3 regions of the Ideonella lacteola genome follow, and region 2 is predicted to be linked to each of the others. Evidence: riboswitches for the same ligand, from Rfam matches in the RefSeq annotation. Region 2 holds a riboswitch; each other region holds the start of a gene.
What was found. A riboswitch is a leader RNA that binds a small molecule or an ion and turns the genes downstream of it on or off. The one in region 2 is predicted to bind cyclic di-GMP.
Positions count from the first base shown of each region.

Region 1: it holds a riboswitch for cyclic di-GMP, as region 2 does, so the genes downstream of both, AACH06_RS19335 (sensor histidine kinase) here and AACH06_RS24575 (hypothetical protein) in region 2, are expected to answer to the same signal.
Region 3: it holds a riboswitch for cyclic di-GMP, as region 2 does, so the genes downstream of both, AACH06_RS28990 (putative bifunctional diguanylate cyclase/phosphodiesterase) here and AACH06_RS24575 (hypothetical protein) in region 2, are expected to answer to the same signal.

Region 1 is NZ_JBBUTG010000013.1:83,369-88,867, forward strand. It holds gene AACH06_RS19330 (hypothetical protein) at 1-467, shown strand, start outside; gene AACH06_RS19335 (sensor histidine kinase) at 472-2,376, opposite strand; cyclic di-GMP riboswitch class I at 2,506-2,602, opposite strand; gene AACH06_RS19340 (hypothetical protein) at 2,702-3,652, shown strand; gene recJ (single-stranded-DNA-specific exonuclease RecJ) at 3,670-5,391, shown strand.
Region 2 is NZ_JBBUTG010000024.1:7,605-13,103, forward strand. It holds gene AACH06_RS24565 (tannase/feruloyl esterase family alpha/beta hydrolase) at 1-781, shown strand, start outside; gene AACH06_RS24570 (polysialyltransferase family glycosyltransferase) at 1,576-2,712, opposite strand; cyclic di-GMP riboswitch class I at 2,981-3,067, shown strand; gene AACH06_RS24575 (hypothetical protein) at 3,124-3,342, shown strand; gene AACH06_RS24580 (methyl-accepting chemotaxis protein) at 3,673-5,499, shown strand, end outside.
Region 3 is NZ_JBBUTG010000038.1:17,794-23,292, forward strand. It holds gene AACH06_RS28985 (serine hydrolase domain-containing protein) at 1-739, shown strand, start outside; cyclic di-GMP riboswitch class I at 2,153-2,239, shown strand; gene AACH06_RS28990 (putative bifunctional diguanylate cyclase/phosphodiesterase) at 2,632-4,674, shown strand; gene AACH06_RS28995 (hypothetical protein) at 4,930-5,100, opposite strand; gene pstS (phosphate ABC transporter substrate-binding protein PstS) at 5,246-5,499, opposite strand, start outside.

The DNA.
Region 1 (5,499 bases), on a different contig from region 2:
CCCGGAATGCCCAGTTCATCGGCGATGCGTATTGGCAGTTGGGGCAGTTGGAGGATGCGCGGGTCGCGCTGCTGGGCGGTATCCAGGCGGCCGAGGCGGCCAAATCCGGGCCGGACCGGGGCATGCTTCTGTGGCGCCTGGCGCGCCTCGATCGCCTGCAAAACAACCACCGCAGTGCGTCGACTGCGCTGGCGCTGTCCATCGAGCTGTTGGAGCAGAGCCAACAACTGCGAGAGCTGGCCGCAGCGCACCTGGAAGCCGCTGCACTGCACGAGGCGCGCCTGCATTGGCACGCCGCCGTGGCCTCGTTGCGCGAGCATCTGCGCATCCGCGACCGCGTGCAGAAATCAGAGGTGGAAGCACGGATGTATTCGCTGCGCGTGCAACTGGACGTCGCCCAGGAAGGCGCCGCGTTCAAAGAGACGCTGGGCCACCCGAGGCCGATGCGGAACACGCCTCAGTCGTGAAGCTTCACCACAGGCCCAGTTCGTCACACCGCGCCAGGCCGATGCTGAAGGTGCTGCCCTGGCCAGGCTGGCTCCGAACAACGATCTGCCCGCCCATCTGCGCCATCAACAGCTTGACGATCACCAGGCCCAGCCCGGTGCCTGGCACCCGCGAGTGGCGCGGCAGACGTTGAAACGGCTGGAACAGCTGCTGGATCTCGCTGGCGGACAGACCTTCGCCTTCATCGCTGAAGTCGATCCAGAGCTGATCGCCCACGGCCCGGGCTGCCACCACCAGCCTGCCACCCGCGCGGTTGTATTGGCATCCATTGCGCAGCAGGTTCACCAGCACTTGTTCCAGCCGCTTGGCGTCAGCGCGAACCCACAGCGCGTCATCCGGCCAAGCCGTTTCGATGGTGACCCCCATGGCCTCCCGCCAGGGCTCGACTTGTTTCACCGCCGACTCCCACAGCGCCGCGAGGCCCACCGGCTCGCTCTGCACACTGAACTGGCCGCTGTCGATGCGGGTCACGTCGAGCACATCGTCAACCAGCCGAAGCAAATGCTGCCCCGCTGAAACGATGTGCTGCATGCGCTCGGCAGCGCTGGCGCTCAAGGGCTCGCGCTCTTCGGTGAGCATCAACTGCGAGAACCCCAGCACAGCGTTCAGCGGTGTCCGCAATTCGTGGCTGAGACGGGAGAGGAACGCCATGCGCGCCCGGGCCGCTCGCTCGGCCGCGGCCACCTCGATGCTTCGCTGCGTGCGCTCTTCGTCTTCGCTGACATCGTGCACCACCCCCACCACACGCTGCACCCGCCCCGCGTCATTGCGCTGCTCGTAGCCCACCGTCTCCAGGTGGCGAATGTCACCGTCCGGATGCTTCACCCGGCATCGAAAGCGAAACGGCAGCGCGTCGAGACGCGCGCGATCCAGTGCCAGCCGCATCGCTGGAATGTCCTCGTCCAGCAGCGTTCTTCTCAGTTGGTGCCGTTCGAGCGAGCGGCCCCCATCACCCGCGTCCAGGCCGAACAGCGCACAGCATCGCGCGTCCAATCGGTACAGATCGTCGGCAGCTCGCCATTCGAACAGGCCGATGCCGGCCACTTCGGCCGCCATCGACCAGCGCTGGTGCGCCTCTAACCATTGGCGCCTTTGCCGCTCGTTGCGCTGCAGGGTGCGCCGAGCCGGCAAGACGACGGCCATGCCCAGCGCCAGCGTGAGGGCGACCAGCGTCAGTTGAAAGCCCCGCTGCGTGCCCCGAGAGGCGACTCCGAGCGCTTCGGAAAAGCGCGTCTCCTGTTGCAGCAGGCGGCCCTCCAACTGGTCGAGCACCACGTCCAGGCGAGCCAGCTCGGCATCGCCGAATCGCCCGCCGCGATCCAGTCGCGAACGCACGTCCTCACCCACCGCTTGCAACTCGTCGATGAGCGCGTCGCCTTCGCGCCAAGCCCGCACCGCATCGCGCAGCAAAAAGGTGTCGCCAAAGGCACGGTAGAGCCAGATCAGGCTGTCGACATCGTCGGCGTGGTTGCCACCGCGCAGCAGGCCTGCCCGGGCCCGTTCAAGGTCTGGCTCGTCGGCCTCCATGGCCCATCGCGCCTCGCGGTCGCCCAAAGGGGCATCGAGGGCCTGCTCGAAGCCCCGGTAGGCCGCCGGTGAGCCGGTCGCGGCATACAGCCGCAACTGCGCCATCGCCGCGCCTCGGCCCTTGGACCAGTGGCTTTCACCGCCGACGAAGGCGCGCACCGCCGACAGCATCTGATAGCCGCCCATGCACAGGCCGAGCAGCACGACCATGACCACGACAAAAGGCACCAGCACCCCGGCGGCGATCGGACAGCGCGCGGCCGACGGCACCGCGCTGGCCGTTCCGAGCGAAACACTCGGTCGGCGCCCGATGCCCGAAGCCTCCGCCTGCTCGAGACGCATCCGCAACTCCCTGTCGTCGTGGCAGGGCTGACCTGCGCGCCGCGGGGTCTGTGCTGCCGAAAGGGGGCCGTACGAACCGCGAGAAGGCGGTCAAGAACGTGGCACCGTTACCGGTCCACGCCTCTGGCGCATGGCAACCCCGCTGTCCGCGGCCCGCCGGGTGGCGAGCCGTGTGGATCGGTGGCTTTGCGACCCCGGCTTTCGCGCGGGTGTGCCCTGGTCATGGCTGATCTGCGGACAAATGTATCGGAATGCAAATGGATGCGCATCCCCCCTTCACGGGTGATGGCGCCGCCTCGACACAGCAGACACCGATAATTCACGGATGCACTTGGTGCTTCCCTTTGCCGCCGCCCTGTCGCCCGCCGCGGGCCAGGCCCTCTCCACCCTTCAATGGCCCCACCTGGAACGCCTGCTGGCGCGGCTGACGCCCTCGCATCGCGACGAGGGCGATGAGCTCAGCCTGAATCCGCCGCACGAACGCGTGCTGGCGCGTGCCTGGGGCTGGCCCGTGGGCGAAGACGGCCTGTTGCCGTTCGCGGCCCGGTCAGCGCGGCGTGACGGCCTGACCGTGCAGGCGGACGACCAGGGTTGGGCGTTGTTGAGCCCCGCCCACTGGCATGTGGGCACCGAGCAGATATCGCTCGCCGATCCTGCCGCACTGGGGCTGGACAACGCGCTGTCACGCCTTCTGTTCGACCAGTTGAGCCCGCTGTTTGCCGACGACGGCTGGCAGTTGCTGTGGGGCGCGCCCTCGCGCTGGTACGCGCGCCACCCCAGCCTGGCCACCCTGCCCAGCGCATCGCTCGACCGGGTGATCGGCCGCAATGTCGATCTCTGGCTCGGCAGCCACGCCGGCGCTCGCCTGGTGCGCCGCCTGCAGGCCGAAGCGCAGATGCTGCTGCATCAGCACCCCCTGAACGAAGCGCGCGAGGCCGAAGGCCTGCTGCCTGTCAATTCGTTCTGGTTGAGCGGCACCGGGGCGACGCCCGCCGAGCCGGGCACCGCGACGGACGCGGCCGTTCGGATGGACGACCGCCTGCGCGGCCCCGCGCTGGCCGAAGACTGGACGAGTTGGGCCGAGGCCTGGGCGGCACTCGACGCCGGCCCGGTTGCCGAAGCGCTGCGGCAGGCCGAAGCAGGCCAGCCCGTGCAGATCACCCTGTGCGGCGAGCGCCACGCACAGACCTTCTCGCCGGCCGAGCGCCCCTGGTGGCGCCGCGGCCTGCTGGCCCCCCGGCGCGAAGATGTCGCGCCCTGGCTCGCCCATCTCTGACCCCCGCTCTTCACACCATGGTCACACCCCGACTCACGCTGCGTGATGCGCCGCCGCGCACGGTCTTCGCACTGGAGCAAAGCGGCGTGCACCCCTTGCTCGCTCGCCTGTTTGCAGCGCGCGGCGTCAAGAGTGCCACCGAGCTGGAGGACGGCCTGGCCCAGCTGCTGCCGCCGACCCAGCTTCGCGGCAGCAGCGAGGCCGCGCAACTGCTGGCCGACGCCATCGAGCAAGGCCAGCGCATGTGCGTGGTGGCGGACTACGACTGCGACGGCGCCACCGCCTGCGCCGTGGCGCTGCGCGGCCTGGCGATGCTGGGCGCGGCCCCCGGCACGCTCAGCTACATCGTGCCGGACCGCCAGGTGCATGGCTATGGCCTCACGCCCACCATCGTCGACCTCGCCCGGGCACAACAGCCGGACGTGCTGATCACGGTCGACAACGGCATTGCCAGCCACGCGGGGGTGGCCCATGCGCGCTCCGTCGGCATGCGGGTGGTCGTCACCGACCATCACCTGCCTGCACTGGTCGATGGCGCCGTGCAGTTGCCGGAGGCCGACGTGATCGTCAACCCGAATCAGCCAGAGTGCGCGTTCGGCAGCAAGTCGCTGGCGGGTGTCGGGGTGATGTTCTACACGCTGCTCGCGCTGCGCGCCGAATTGCGCCAGCGTGGCCGCTTCGACGCCGCCAGCCAGCCGCGGCTGGACGCGCTGCTCGATCTGGTGGCGCTGGGCACGGTGGCCGATGTCGTCAAGCTCGATCCCAACAACCGGCGGCTCGTCGCGCAGGGCCTCAAGCGCATCCGCGCGGGCCGCATGCAGCCTGGCGTGGCGGCCCTCTTCGCCGCGGCCTCGCGCCGCACCGAGACCGCCTCTGCCTTCGATTTCGGCTTTGCTCTCGGCCCGCGCATCAACGCGACGGGCCGGCTGTCGGACATGACGCTGGGGATCGAGTGCCTGACCACCGACGACGCCGAGCGCGCCACCGAGCTGGCGCGCCAACTCGACGCCATCAACCGCGAACGGCGTGATGTCGAGGCCGGCATGCGCGAGCAAGCCGAGGCCTTGCTGGACAACCTGATGCCCGAAGGCACGCCGCCACCCGCCGTGGTGCTGTTCGACCCGGATTTCCACGAAGGCGTGGTCGGCATCGTGGCCGGACGCATGAAAGACCGGTTGCACCGCCCCACCTTCGTCTTCGCGCTCGGCCACGATGGGCTGCTGAAGGGCTCGGGCCGCTCGATCCCTGGCTTTCATCTGCGCGACGCGCTCGATCTGGTCAGCAAGCGGCATCCCGGCGTGCTGAAGAAGTTCGGCGGCCACGCAATGGCCGCCGGCTGCACGCTGACCGAAGCGGATTTCGACACCTTCGATGAAGCGCTTCAGCTCGTGGCGCAGGAATGGCTGCAGCCCGAGGCCCTGGCGCGCACGCTGGCCACCGACGGACCGCTGGCGCTCGAATACTTCAACGCCGACACCGTCGCCAAGCTCGACGCCCAGGTGTGGGGCCAAGGGTTCGAAGCCCCGGTGTTTTGCGACGAGGTGGAGGTGATCCAACAACGCCTGGTCGGAGAGAAGCACCTGAAGCTGCGGCTGAAGCACCAGGGACAGCTGCGCGACGCCATCTGGTTCGGCCACGCCGACCCCTTGCCGGTCAAGGTTCGACTGGCTTACCGGCTCAGCCTGGACGAATTCCAGGGTCAGCAGCGGCTGCAGATGGTGGTGGAAGCCGCGGTTTGACGTCAGGCCCAGGCCGCGCGCTGAAGCTGGCCTGGTAGCCCAACCTCGACGCTTATGCGGCCCTGATGCGGGGCGCGCCAGAATTCGGGCCCCCGAGATGCCGCCGCC
Region 2 (5,499 bases):
CACCTGCCGCGGCGATCGCGACGGCACGTGTCTGACACGTGATCAGAAGGCCGTGATCGCCTCGATCTCGCGCGGTGCCACCACCTCCAGCGGCGAGCGCTTCTACGCGCCCTTCCCCTACGACGCAGGCATCGGCGGCAGCGGCACCGCCTTCTGGGAATTCACCGCTCCGCTGGCGCTCGATTCCGGTGCGGTCGGTGTCATCTTCAAGGTACCCCCGAGCACCGACGCGCTCACCGACGGCCCAGGCTTCTCGCTCGGGCTGGATATCGACCAAACGCTCGCCGAGCTCAACGCCACCAACGACACCTACGGCGAGTCAGCGATGTCGTTCATGACACCGCCGGCCGATGACGATCTGTCGGACGTGCACCGCCGCGGCGGCAAGGTCATCGTCTACCACGGGGTCAGCGACCCGATCTTCTCGGTGAAGGACACCGTGACCTGGTACCGCGGCCTGCTGCGCCACAGCGCCGGCAAGCCTTCGGATGTCGCGCGGCTCTACCCCATCCCAGGCATGGGCCATTGCGCCGGCGGCCCATCAACCGACCAGGTCGATTTCCTCTCACCGCTGGTGGCGTGGGTGGAACAGGGCATCGCCCCGCAGTCGCTCGTGGCCAGCGCGCGCGGCCCCGGCAACCTCGGCGGCGTCAATGCGGATGTGCCGGCCAACTGGGCGGCTGATCGCACGCGCCCACTGTGCCCGTACCCGCAGGTGGCCCGGTACGCAGGAACGGGCGACGTAGAGCGAGCGCAGAACTGGGTCTGCACAAGCGACTGACCCCTGGCTCCGCACCGACCAACCAAGCCTCGCGAAGATCGTTCACCGGCAGCGCGGGGCTCCAGCGGCCATGGGCCAGCTCTTTGAGTCGAACCCTGAAGCCATACCGCCAGGGATCAAACAGGTCGTGCACCCGCGGAGCACCGTGGAACTTCACCACGGTGCTCGCCTGCAGCGCCCGGCGGGCTTCAAGCGGGCGACGGCGTGCAAGCCGCATCAGCCTTTTGAAGCTTTCGACCGTGCCGGAAGAAAACGTGCCAAGCTGCGCGGCCAGGCCGTGGGCGGCGGCAGCTGCATTGATGAAGTCCTGGTCGCCCGGTACACGCTGCGGGTAGTGTTCCCCCCGTGCGAACGATTCATAGATCGCGGTGAGTGCGCCGCGACGAATCCCCATCACGCTGGAATTGAGCCCTTCGTGGTGCCAATCCCGGACGGCGATCAAAGAGTGCGACGTTCCTGCGGCCTCGGCGAGAAGGTGAGACATCCCCGCCCGTATGACCAGCGTCAGGTCGAGATAGAGAAATCGATCGAACTCCACATAGTCGGGATTGAAGAGACCCAGCTTCAGCGTCGTGGGGCGCATGCCGTCTCTGCGCAACTCATTCCACCCGTCGCAACGACGCTGTTCGATCGAGTGATCCAAGGCGCGCGGCCGGTCGGTATAGCAATAGAGCCGAAGCGGCACGGGACAGTGGCGCGCCAGCATGGCGTGCAGACGCGTGACATAGAGATCGGCAAGACCGCCCATCTCGCCCACGGCCATGCACACCACCGGCAGTCTGGTCTGACACGCCTCAGTGTTCGCCATCTATCTCGACTCCCGCAGCCACGAACGCGCGATACATCGCAACGCGTTCCTCATGCGATTTGAACCGGACGCAGTTCCAGCCGAACGAGCGAACCGTCGTCTGGGCGCCGTACATCTGGCGCGCCAACACCAGCACCGTCGATCGAACGCCGACGACGGCGTCGAAATGCTCTCCCGGAAGCCACGATTCCAGCGGCACATCCAGCTCCACCACCTGATCGCCGAGCATCGACAGTTCCCGATGCTGGTCCTTGGGATGCGCCTTGTAGATCACCTCATCGATGCCGCTGGCATGCAACCACTGGCGCAGCGTCTGAGACACCTTGGGCAAGTCGCTCGCGGCCAGAAGACCGGCGCCCACCAGCGGTTGTCCCACCACCAGCGCCCGCTTCGGTCTGTTCTCTGATGGGCGGCACGGCAAGGTCGATCGGCCGGCGGCCATGGGCGGGGGACGCAGTGTCACCACCTTGTGCGCCGGGTAGTCATGCGGCAGGCCAGGCAGCACATAGATCCGGTCGCAGAACGGCGCCTCGCTGCCGATCCGATCGCCGCTGAATCGGCTGTAGCGAAGCTCTGGCGCTATCAATTGCCGCAGCGAACGCATTCGCATCGCTGCCTGCTTGCCAGGCGACAGGGGATACCGCATCACATTGATCAAGCCATCCGGCAATATCCGGCCGCGTGTCACCTCCGCCCCCGTCAAAGCAGGCAAGGCGTTGAGGAAGTAGTTGATGGCTTCGGTGTCGAACACGGCACTGTGGATATGCAGTTCCCGAGCGGCGCCCACCGTGGCGGCCACTTGGCGGATGTTGTCGCGCAGCCGACGCAGGCGCCCAAAGGGCCCTGGCATTGGGCGATGCCGAGGCCAGGGCATGTACATCGAAGCATCCCAATGGGCGTCGCGAACAATCGACTGAATGCCTGGCTGGTACCACACGAGGACCTGCCGGGCCCCCACCTCGAAAGACTCGGCAATCTCAAGCGCAGCCAGGTACTGCAACGGGGAGGCCACGAAGTACAGCGCCACCCGATCGTGGTACCCGGCCGGCACGCTCTTTGGCGCTGCGTGCTGCGCGCCTGCCCACTGATCCGGCCCCGTCAGTGAAATCGTCGTTGCCGCCATGCTGCCGCCCCCTTGGTGCCCTGGCAACACCATAGGCGGCCGCGATGAAGCCCCAGTGACACCGAGACCAAGCCATCGGCACCGACGATGCGGCCCCCCCGCTGAACGCCATGGAGGCGACGTGACCGCAATCGCCACCGGCCATCGGGGAACGGCGTCGATCCATCGCAGGCACTGCGACACACCTTGGGGCACGACAACCCGCTTGTCACACGCCTGTCTTGTTGGCCTGAAAGCATCCGCGATGCTTCTACAAGTGAAGCCGCATCGAGCGAAATGGCAAACCCGTCGGAAGGCGGGGACGCAAAGCCACCGGACTCAGGCGCCACGGCGCAAAGTCAGCGGGGCTGCCCAACGATGGTCGTGGCGTCGCGTGAACGCTCCCATCGACACCTCCGCAGGAGAAATCTCATGCACATGGATGTCGTGCTTCGCCCAACCAAGCTGGCCAGCACCGCGCTCAGCGCGGGCATGCTCATTCCCCGTTCGCATCGGCAGTTCCTCCAACTGCTGGACGGTCGAAAGACACTGCGAGATCTGAGCGACGCGGCGCGCGACATGGGGGTCGACCACTCCGCCTTGGCCACCATGGTCAATCGGGGCCTCATCTCATGGACGCCAACTTCTTAGGGCCTGTTCACTCTACGGCGCCCTGATGCGCCGTGTGAACACGCCCTGGCCCTGTGGGTTGGCGTCGCCCGATGCTGTCGCGTGAAGGGTTCTGCGGTCGCGGCCCCGATGTCCTCGATGCCCCGCCGCGAATTGCGACAGTTTTGTGACATTGCAGCTGTCAACAACGCCTCGAATCGCCCTCCATTCCAGCTGAAACCGGTTCCGGGCCATTCCGATACTGAGGCGAGCTGAGATGTCGGCGCATGCCCGCAGGACACGCCAGCCATGCAACCTCCGTCTCGGTCCCTCGTCAGGTATGCCATGTCCGGTCACCACACCCCACGCACCATGAGTGTTCGTCATCGACTCCTCGTCATGGCAGGGCTTTGCTTCTTGCTGGCGGCGGTCCCCACCGCCTTCGTGGTGGCCGATACGTTCGATCGCATGGAGCGGGTGACCCGTGAACGCAACGCGCTGGACCTTCAGCGCCACTGGCAGGTGGCCCTCAATGCCCTTCAAGACCATCGGCTGGAAGCTACGGCCTCGAACGTCAACGCCGACGCGCGGCCGCGGCGCGTGCGGGCCGCGGAACGCTGGGCTGCAGCCGTCGACGTACTTCACGCGCGCCATGAACAGCAGAATCTGCCCAACGAGGACCTCGCCCTCTTGGTCGGCGAGTTCAGAAAGCTGACTCCATCGGAGGGCCGGAAGGCGACGGCCGGCCAGTTGCTGGTCGGGCATGCGCAGGTGGCGGGCCGCATCTTCGACCAGATCGAGTCGCTCAGCGCATCGACCGGGCTGGCGAACGACAACCACACCGCATCTTTCTACCTGATCCGGGCGGGCACCGATGCCGCGCCCCGAGTGGGTGATGCGCTGTCTGAACTCAGCTCTGTGGCCGCCGCCGTGGCGGTCGACGACATCGCCCTGGTGTCGGGTGCTGCATCGCGCTATCGCTCTGGCGCAGACGACATGCGACGCTACCTGACGTTGGCGATGGGAGCGGATGTCGCCCTCACCGACCAGCTGACGCCGGTACTCGCCCAACTCGCTGCGCAGCGGGACAAGGTCGAATCGATGCTGGCCGCCGCCGCGTCGGACGTGAACTACCCGCTCGACCAGATGAGCAAGACACTGGCCGAAGCGTCGCGGCTTCAGTCGAACCTGTCGGACCAAGCCATGAACCTGGTTCGACTTGACCTCGAAAGCCGGCGTGACGCCCTCCGGTGGCGCACCGGCACCATCGCACTCGCCCTCATCGTCGGGTGGGCTGGTATTGGCCTGTTGTTGTGGCGAACGATCCGCCACATCGTCAGTCCGGTCATGCAGGTCGTCCAGGCGACCGAGCGCATCGCCCAAGGTGATCTGACGTGCCCCATCCCGGCAGACAGGGGCGACGAGTTCGGTCGCATCCTCGGCTCCGTCGATCAAATGCAGACGCGCCTGCGCGCCTTGGTGACGCAGATTCACGCGACATCGGCCCACATCACGCATGCGTCGGCAGAAATTGCATCGGGCAACAGTGATCTCAGCCAGCGCACCGAAAGCACCGCGTCCAGCCTGCAGGCCACCAGCGGCGACATGGCGCGCTGCACCGAAGCCGCACGTTTCAGCGCCGGGGTGGCGACTGAGGCGAACGGCCTCGTGCTGGGGGCAGCCCAGGCGGCCTCGGACGGCGAACGCGTCGTCACCCACGTGGTGGCCACCATGCGCGATATCCAGGCCAGCTCCCAACGCATTGCCGAGATCACGACGGTCATCGACGGTATCGCATTCCAGACGAATCTGCTCGCTTTGAATGCCGCGGTCGAGGCAGCCCGCGCTGGCGAGCATGGCCGCGGGTTCGCCGTCGTCGCCACGGAAGTCAGAGGCTTGGCGCAACGCTCGGCCCAGGCCGCGAAAGAAATCAAGGCCCTCATCGGCTCTTCGGTCGAGCGGATCGACGAAGGCAGCCGCCTCGCGAGCCGCGCGGGGCAATCGATGCAGGACATTGAGCGGCGCATCAGGGTCGCCACCACCAAGATGGCCGAAGTGGCCCAGATCACCGAGCGTCAACAGACCGACCTGGATCAGGTCAAGGCATCACTCGCAACACTGGACACGCTCACCCAGCAGAACGCGGCCCTTGTCGAGCAATCCGCCGCCGCAGCTGAATCGCTGAGGGATCAATCCGAT
Region 3 (5,499 bases), on a different contig from region 2:
GAGCGCGGGGCTTCAGTGGTCGGAGTCCGCTGCGGTCTCCCTGTTCAGCGACGAGACTCGAATGGAACTGTCGAACGACATGGTTGGGTACGTACTGAGCCGCGATGTTGGGCGGCCGCCAGGCACCGAGTATCGCTACAACAGTGGCTGTACGGTGCTGCTTTCTGCGATAGTCGAAGCAGCCACCGGAATGTCCCTCGTGGAATTTGCCCGTCAAGCGCTTTTCGAACCTCTCGGTATATCTGCACTCGAGTGGCGCGCCGGTCGGAGCAAGCAAGTGATGGCTCATGCGGGTATGCGGCTGAGGCCAGCCGATCTGGCAAAGATTGGACGGCTGGTGCTCAATGGGGGCCGGTGGGCGGGCCGGCAGATCGTCTCCGGCGCGTACCTGCGCGACGCCTTGGCGAGCCATTTGCCTGCGGAGCGAAACTGGGGCTATGGCTACCAGTGGCGTACAGGCAGAATTGAGGCAGAGGGCCGGCTGCTGGACTGGGCAGGTGCCTTTGGAAACGGCGGCCAGCGTCTGTACGTGGTCCCGAGTCTTGATCTCGTGGTCGTCGTCGTCGCCGGTCGATACAATCAGCCCGAGCCAGGCAATAGTCGCCCTTCGGAAGAGTTGTTCGCGCGAGTCGCGACTCACGTCGCCCGAAAATCTGCCAGCTTTACTAAGTGCAAGGGCGAGAGCAGTCTCGCCGACTCGTGCGTGCCTGGGCGGGACAACTTCGTCTCAAACCACTAGGTGTGACTGTCCGGGCGACATAGCGCGTCCTCGTCCAACCCAATCTGCAGGTGCGACTGCGGCGTCAACCCACCACTTGGTGGCTGTCCAAATCCAGCGTTTCCTTGTCGGTCTGTAAGTACGCGAAGCCGCTGGTCAAACAAGGTGGTGTGCGGCCGGCGCGAAGGGGCGTTGCGCCCAAGCGAACGACGACCGTAGATGGTTCTTCCTATCGTAGACAACGCTGGGCGGGATGCCGTGACGCTGCATCAACGCAGGCTCCCGCACTTGCAAACCCTATCCCGTGCAGTCAGCGCCTGTAGACGGAGCTAGGTCGGGCTTGCGTCGAGATGGACGAGGCACTATGCGCAGCTTGCCGGTACGACTGACAGGAAGCCATTGATGCGGCTGATCAGTTCGAACCGGAACGGGTGCTCATGGACACTCGGAATACGCGCCAAGACAATGCCGACGAAGGCTGCCCGCTGTACCTATGACTGGGCTACTACCTGTGCTCGGATTTCACCGGCTCGATGAGGCCATCCCGAAGTAGTCCCTCAATGGCGGCCACGATCTCGACAGCAGACTCAGGCGACAAGTCAATCAGGCGCCTCAGGTCGGTATAGCCGTTGAATCGTGCCAGTAGACGCGTGTCTACCGTGTCGCTCCTCGCGCGGCTGGCCAAAAGCGCGCGCTGACCTCGTGTCGTACGCTGGTAAACGGCTGAGTCCTCGAAAATTTCTGCGCGTGTGGGCAAGCTCGCTGTAAGCATGTCACGATGTGCTAACTGTCATCACTTTGTCATATTAGCGAGTTGCGAATCAACTGAAAAGACACTCTGGCGCCGCCCCACCGCCAACAGGCGTTGTCGGGCTGACTCAGATCGGGCAGGCTTACGTTCCCAAGTTAGGCCTATGGAGCGGACCCGTGGCGAGCAAACAGACCTTTGGCGGCTACGACATCGACCCAACGCCCCAGCCAATGCCCGCTGGCCGGTTCGTTGCGTGCGCGCGGCTGACCCGGCAAAGCGATGGACAGGTCGAGGAGGTATGGCCCGACTTCGATGACTTCGCCACAGAAGCCGAGGCCGTCTCTGCCGGGCACATGGCAGCTATCGCCTGGATCGCACACCAATCTGGGGCCCGGAAACCTTGATCCCAGCTTCACCCGACGATCTTCGTCATCGAAGATGACCCTTTTCGATACCCTCTGCGCGTCAGCCCTCGGATCGCTAGATTACTGTGCCGCTTGGCGGGCGGTGTTGGCATGCAGAGCTGAGTTCAACAGGTATATGGTTGCCTGCGGTGCTCTTGCGTTTCATACGGGGCCGTGAGCGAATGCACGCGCGCCGCCTCAGCTGTGGCGCGAGGTCACAGATTCGTCATCTGCGGCAGCGACAGTAACTCTAGGTGCCGGCAATCGCCGGCCGGACACATCTGCGAAGGGCAAAGCCGCGCGAAAGTCGGCGACGCAAAGCTACCGGGCTACAGCGCAGAGCGCCAAGCTAGCGGGGCTACTCAACAAGGTTGAACCCAGTTGAACAGCAACCTTTGCATCTCACAGAATGCGAGGTTAGCCGTGATCCGCTGTTTGGTTCAAGTGCCCGGTCGCAGGGAACGACAGGGGACGGACATATCGCCGTGGACCCTCCTCGGCATCAGCGTGGCCTTGGTTGCGTCCGCTGCGCTGGCTCCGATCTTCGGTATGGGGGATGCGCCGGGCGCCGGCACGTTGGGTTGCCAAGCGCGCCAGACACGGGCACTCCCGTGGCAACCACCCAAGCCCATAGGCTCGGCTGGTTTCGCCGTTGCGCCCAGCAAATGCGCGGCAGTGGCTTCAGGTGCATGACGGCCTGAGCCATGCTGAGGGTCAGGCCCAGTCTCTCACGACGGCTCACACTGTCGGTGACGGTCATGTTTGCGCTGCTGGTTGCCTCAGCCGGCCTCGCGTTGCATCACGTGCGCCAAATGTCAGCCACGATCGCGGCGCTACGCTCAGCCGATCTCGAGCGGCTGTGGCTGACTTCGAACGTCAACGAAGAGGCAAACGACGGAGCGCGCAAGCTCATCGTTCTGCTCGCCGCACCTCGGGAGCTACGCCCCCAAGTCTACGCAGAGATCGATGCCGCTCATCGACGCCTGGACAGTTCGATGGCACTGCTCGCCCGACTCTTGGAGCGCGGTGATCGACATCCTGGGTTTTCGCTGATGCTGGACTGTCTGCAGCGGTATCGCAGCGCGTACCGTGAAACGGCCGAGCTGATTGAAGCGGACGACCACGTGGCCGCCAAGCTGTCCATCATCGACCGCGTTGACGTTGAACTGTCGATGCTGATCTCCGCGACCCAGAACCTCGATGAAACCGAGAGGGACCGGCTCAGTGAGCGGCTTTCGGAGCTCGATCAAATGCTCGCCCGCGATCGCACCGTTCTACTGGGCCTGGGGAGTGTCGGCGGGCTTCTCGCGCTCGCGCTGACGATTTGGGTCTATCGGGGTGTCGCAAAGCCCCTCAGAGCGGTCGCACGGGCGGCGCGTCAACTCAGCCGGGGCAACTATGACCAACTGTTGGCCGAGAGTCCACCAAACGAAGTCGGCGACATAGGACAGGCCTTTAACCAACTGGCGCGTGCCGTGAGGCAGCGAGAAGCTGCGCTCAGAGAACTGATCGAGATCGATCCGCTGACAGGGTTGCTGCAGCGCGACCGGTTCATCGAGATGCAGTCGGCGGCGGTCCGTGAAACCGCCGCGGGTCAGTCGCGCACCGTGCTGGTCTGCTTCGACATCGAGCGCCTCAAGTCAATCAACTCGTTATTGGGTTTTGACGCCGGAGACGAAGCGATCAAGCATGTGGCCAAGCGTGCCCAGGCGCTCGCGGCGCCCGCCGGCACCGCGGCCAGGCTAGGTGGGGGCACCTTCGTGGCTATCTTGCCGCTCAAAGGGCATGAGACAGCCGCCGAACGTGCCAAAGCCTACAGGGCGGCCATGGATCAAAGCCTCACCTGGAACGGCCATGCCATGGATCTCGCTGTGACACTTGGTTTTGCCATCTGCTCGGTGCATGGCGAGACGCTTCCAGAACTGATTCGCCGCGCCGAGCAAGCCCTGTACGAGGCCAAGCGGACTCGCGCTCCCATCGCGGCATACAGCCCGTCGATTGAGGCTGCCAGGCTGGACCACTTGAGTCTCCTCTCCGAACTGCAGCAGGCGATCGAACGCGGCGAACTGGTACCGTTTCTGCAACCTAAGCTTTGCCTGCGAAGCAACACCATCGCCAGCGCCGAGGCACTCGTCAGATGGCGTCATCCCACGCGAGGCTGGATTCCGCCTGCCGAGTTCATTCCCTTTGCCGAGAGCACCGGGCGAATTGTGGACGTGACACGCTGCATGCTTTCGCAGTGCGCCGAACTCTTGTCTCGACATCTTCCGAGCATTCAGTTGGCAGTCAATGTGTCGACCTACGATCTGCGCGACCCCTCCTTCGTCAGCATGATTCAAACTCTTCTGTCGGAGCACTCTTTGACCCCGGATCGGCTGCGGATCGAAATCACCGAGAGCGGGCTGCTCGACACGGGTACCGAGCCCATCGGTCGCCTGGCTGCCTTGCGCGATCTCGGCGTGGGCGTGTCGATCGACGACTTCGGCACCGGTCAGTCGTCTTTGGCCTACCTGCGCCGATTGCCTGCGAACGAATTGAAGATTGATCGCAGTTTCGTCAGTGGTGCCGACCGCGATGCGGGTCGCCAGGAGATGCTGTCTGCCATCGTGCGCATGGCTCATGGCATGGGCTTAGCGGTAACGGCGGAAGGCGCGGAGACCGCGGCTGAAGTCAACCTGCTGCGAGAGATCGGCTGCGACTATGCACAAGGCTTCGCCATTGGAAGGCCGATGTCCGTCACCGAGTTCATCGCGACGATGGGCGCTCAGCTAACAATCGAAACGCATGACGGCAACGATTGAGAGGCCGTGGCCGAATTGGAGTGCGGTCGGCATCAGCGGAAGAGGTGCTTCCCGGCTTGCGGCACGTCGAAGGCAGCCGATGCGGTGGCATCTGGCGTCGACTTTCCTATCTATATGCGCCTCATACGCCTATTGTCCCGGCGGCCTTGTTCACCGTTTCGTTGCACAAGCCTGTGGACAAGTGGTGCGAGGCGACTGCAAGGCCTTGATTCAAGCGGCAATGAAGCAGGTTGCCTCAAATCAAGGCAACCGGTCTCATACGACACCCACGCGGGCCACGTTCTCAACCAAGCGTGCCCGCAGCAGCGTCTGCGCCCCTTCTAGGAGAGCTGCCTCGTTGGCGGTCAGATCCGCCAGGGCCCGCAAGGGCGTGAAGCCATTGACGAGCAAGAGCAGGCTTCGATGCATCGGAGGAAGGTCGATCATTCCGATGGCAGCTCGTGCACCTTCATCCGTACGCATGAGGACCGTGTGATGGGCAATGTGGTCATGTCGCATCGTCACTCGTCCTTCCGAAGCCAGTACTGCCTGGGCAAAGGTCTTTGCCGTTCGAGCGGACTGTACCAGCGCATCACTTCATCAGTGAGCTGAGCACCTTGGCACCCAGGGGCTCGCCGGCCGCGCCCGTAATCTTGGAGATCTCACGATAGGCGTTGGCCTGGACACGAGTGGGCAGCGGTACGAACCTGGCCTCCCGTGCCAACGCGTCCCCATTGAGGTAGGACCAAGTGATGAACCTCAGAGCCCGCTCAGCACGATCCGTCTGCTTGGCGACACGCGGTACAGCAACAAACGTGCCCATGGTGATCGGCCACGACCTCGCGC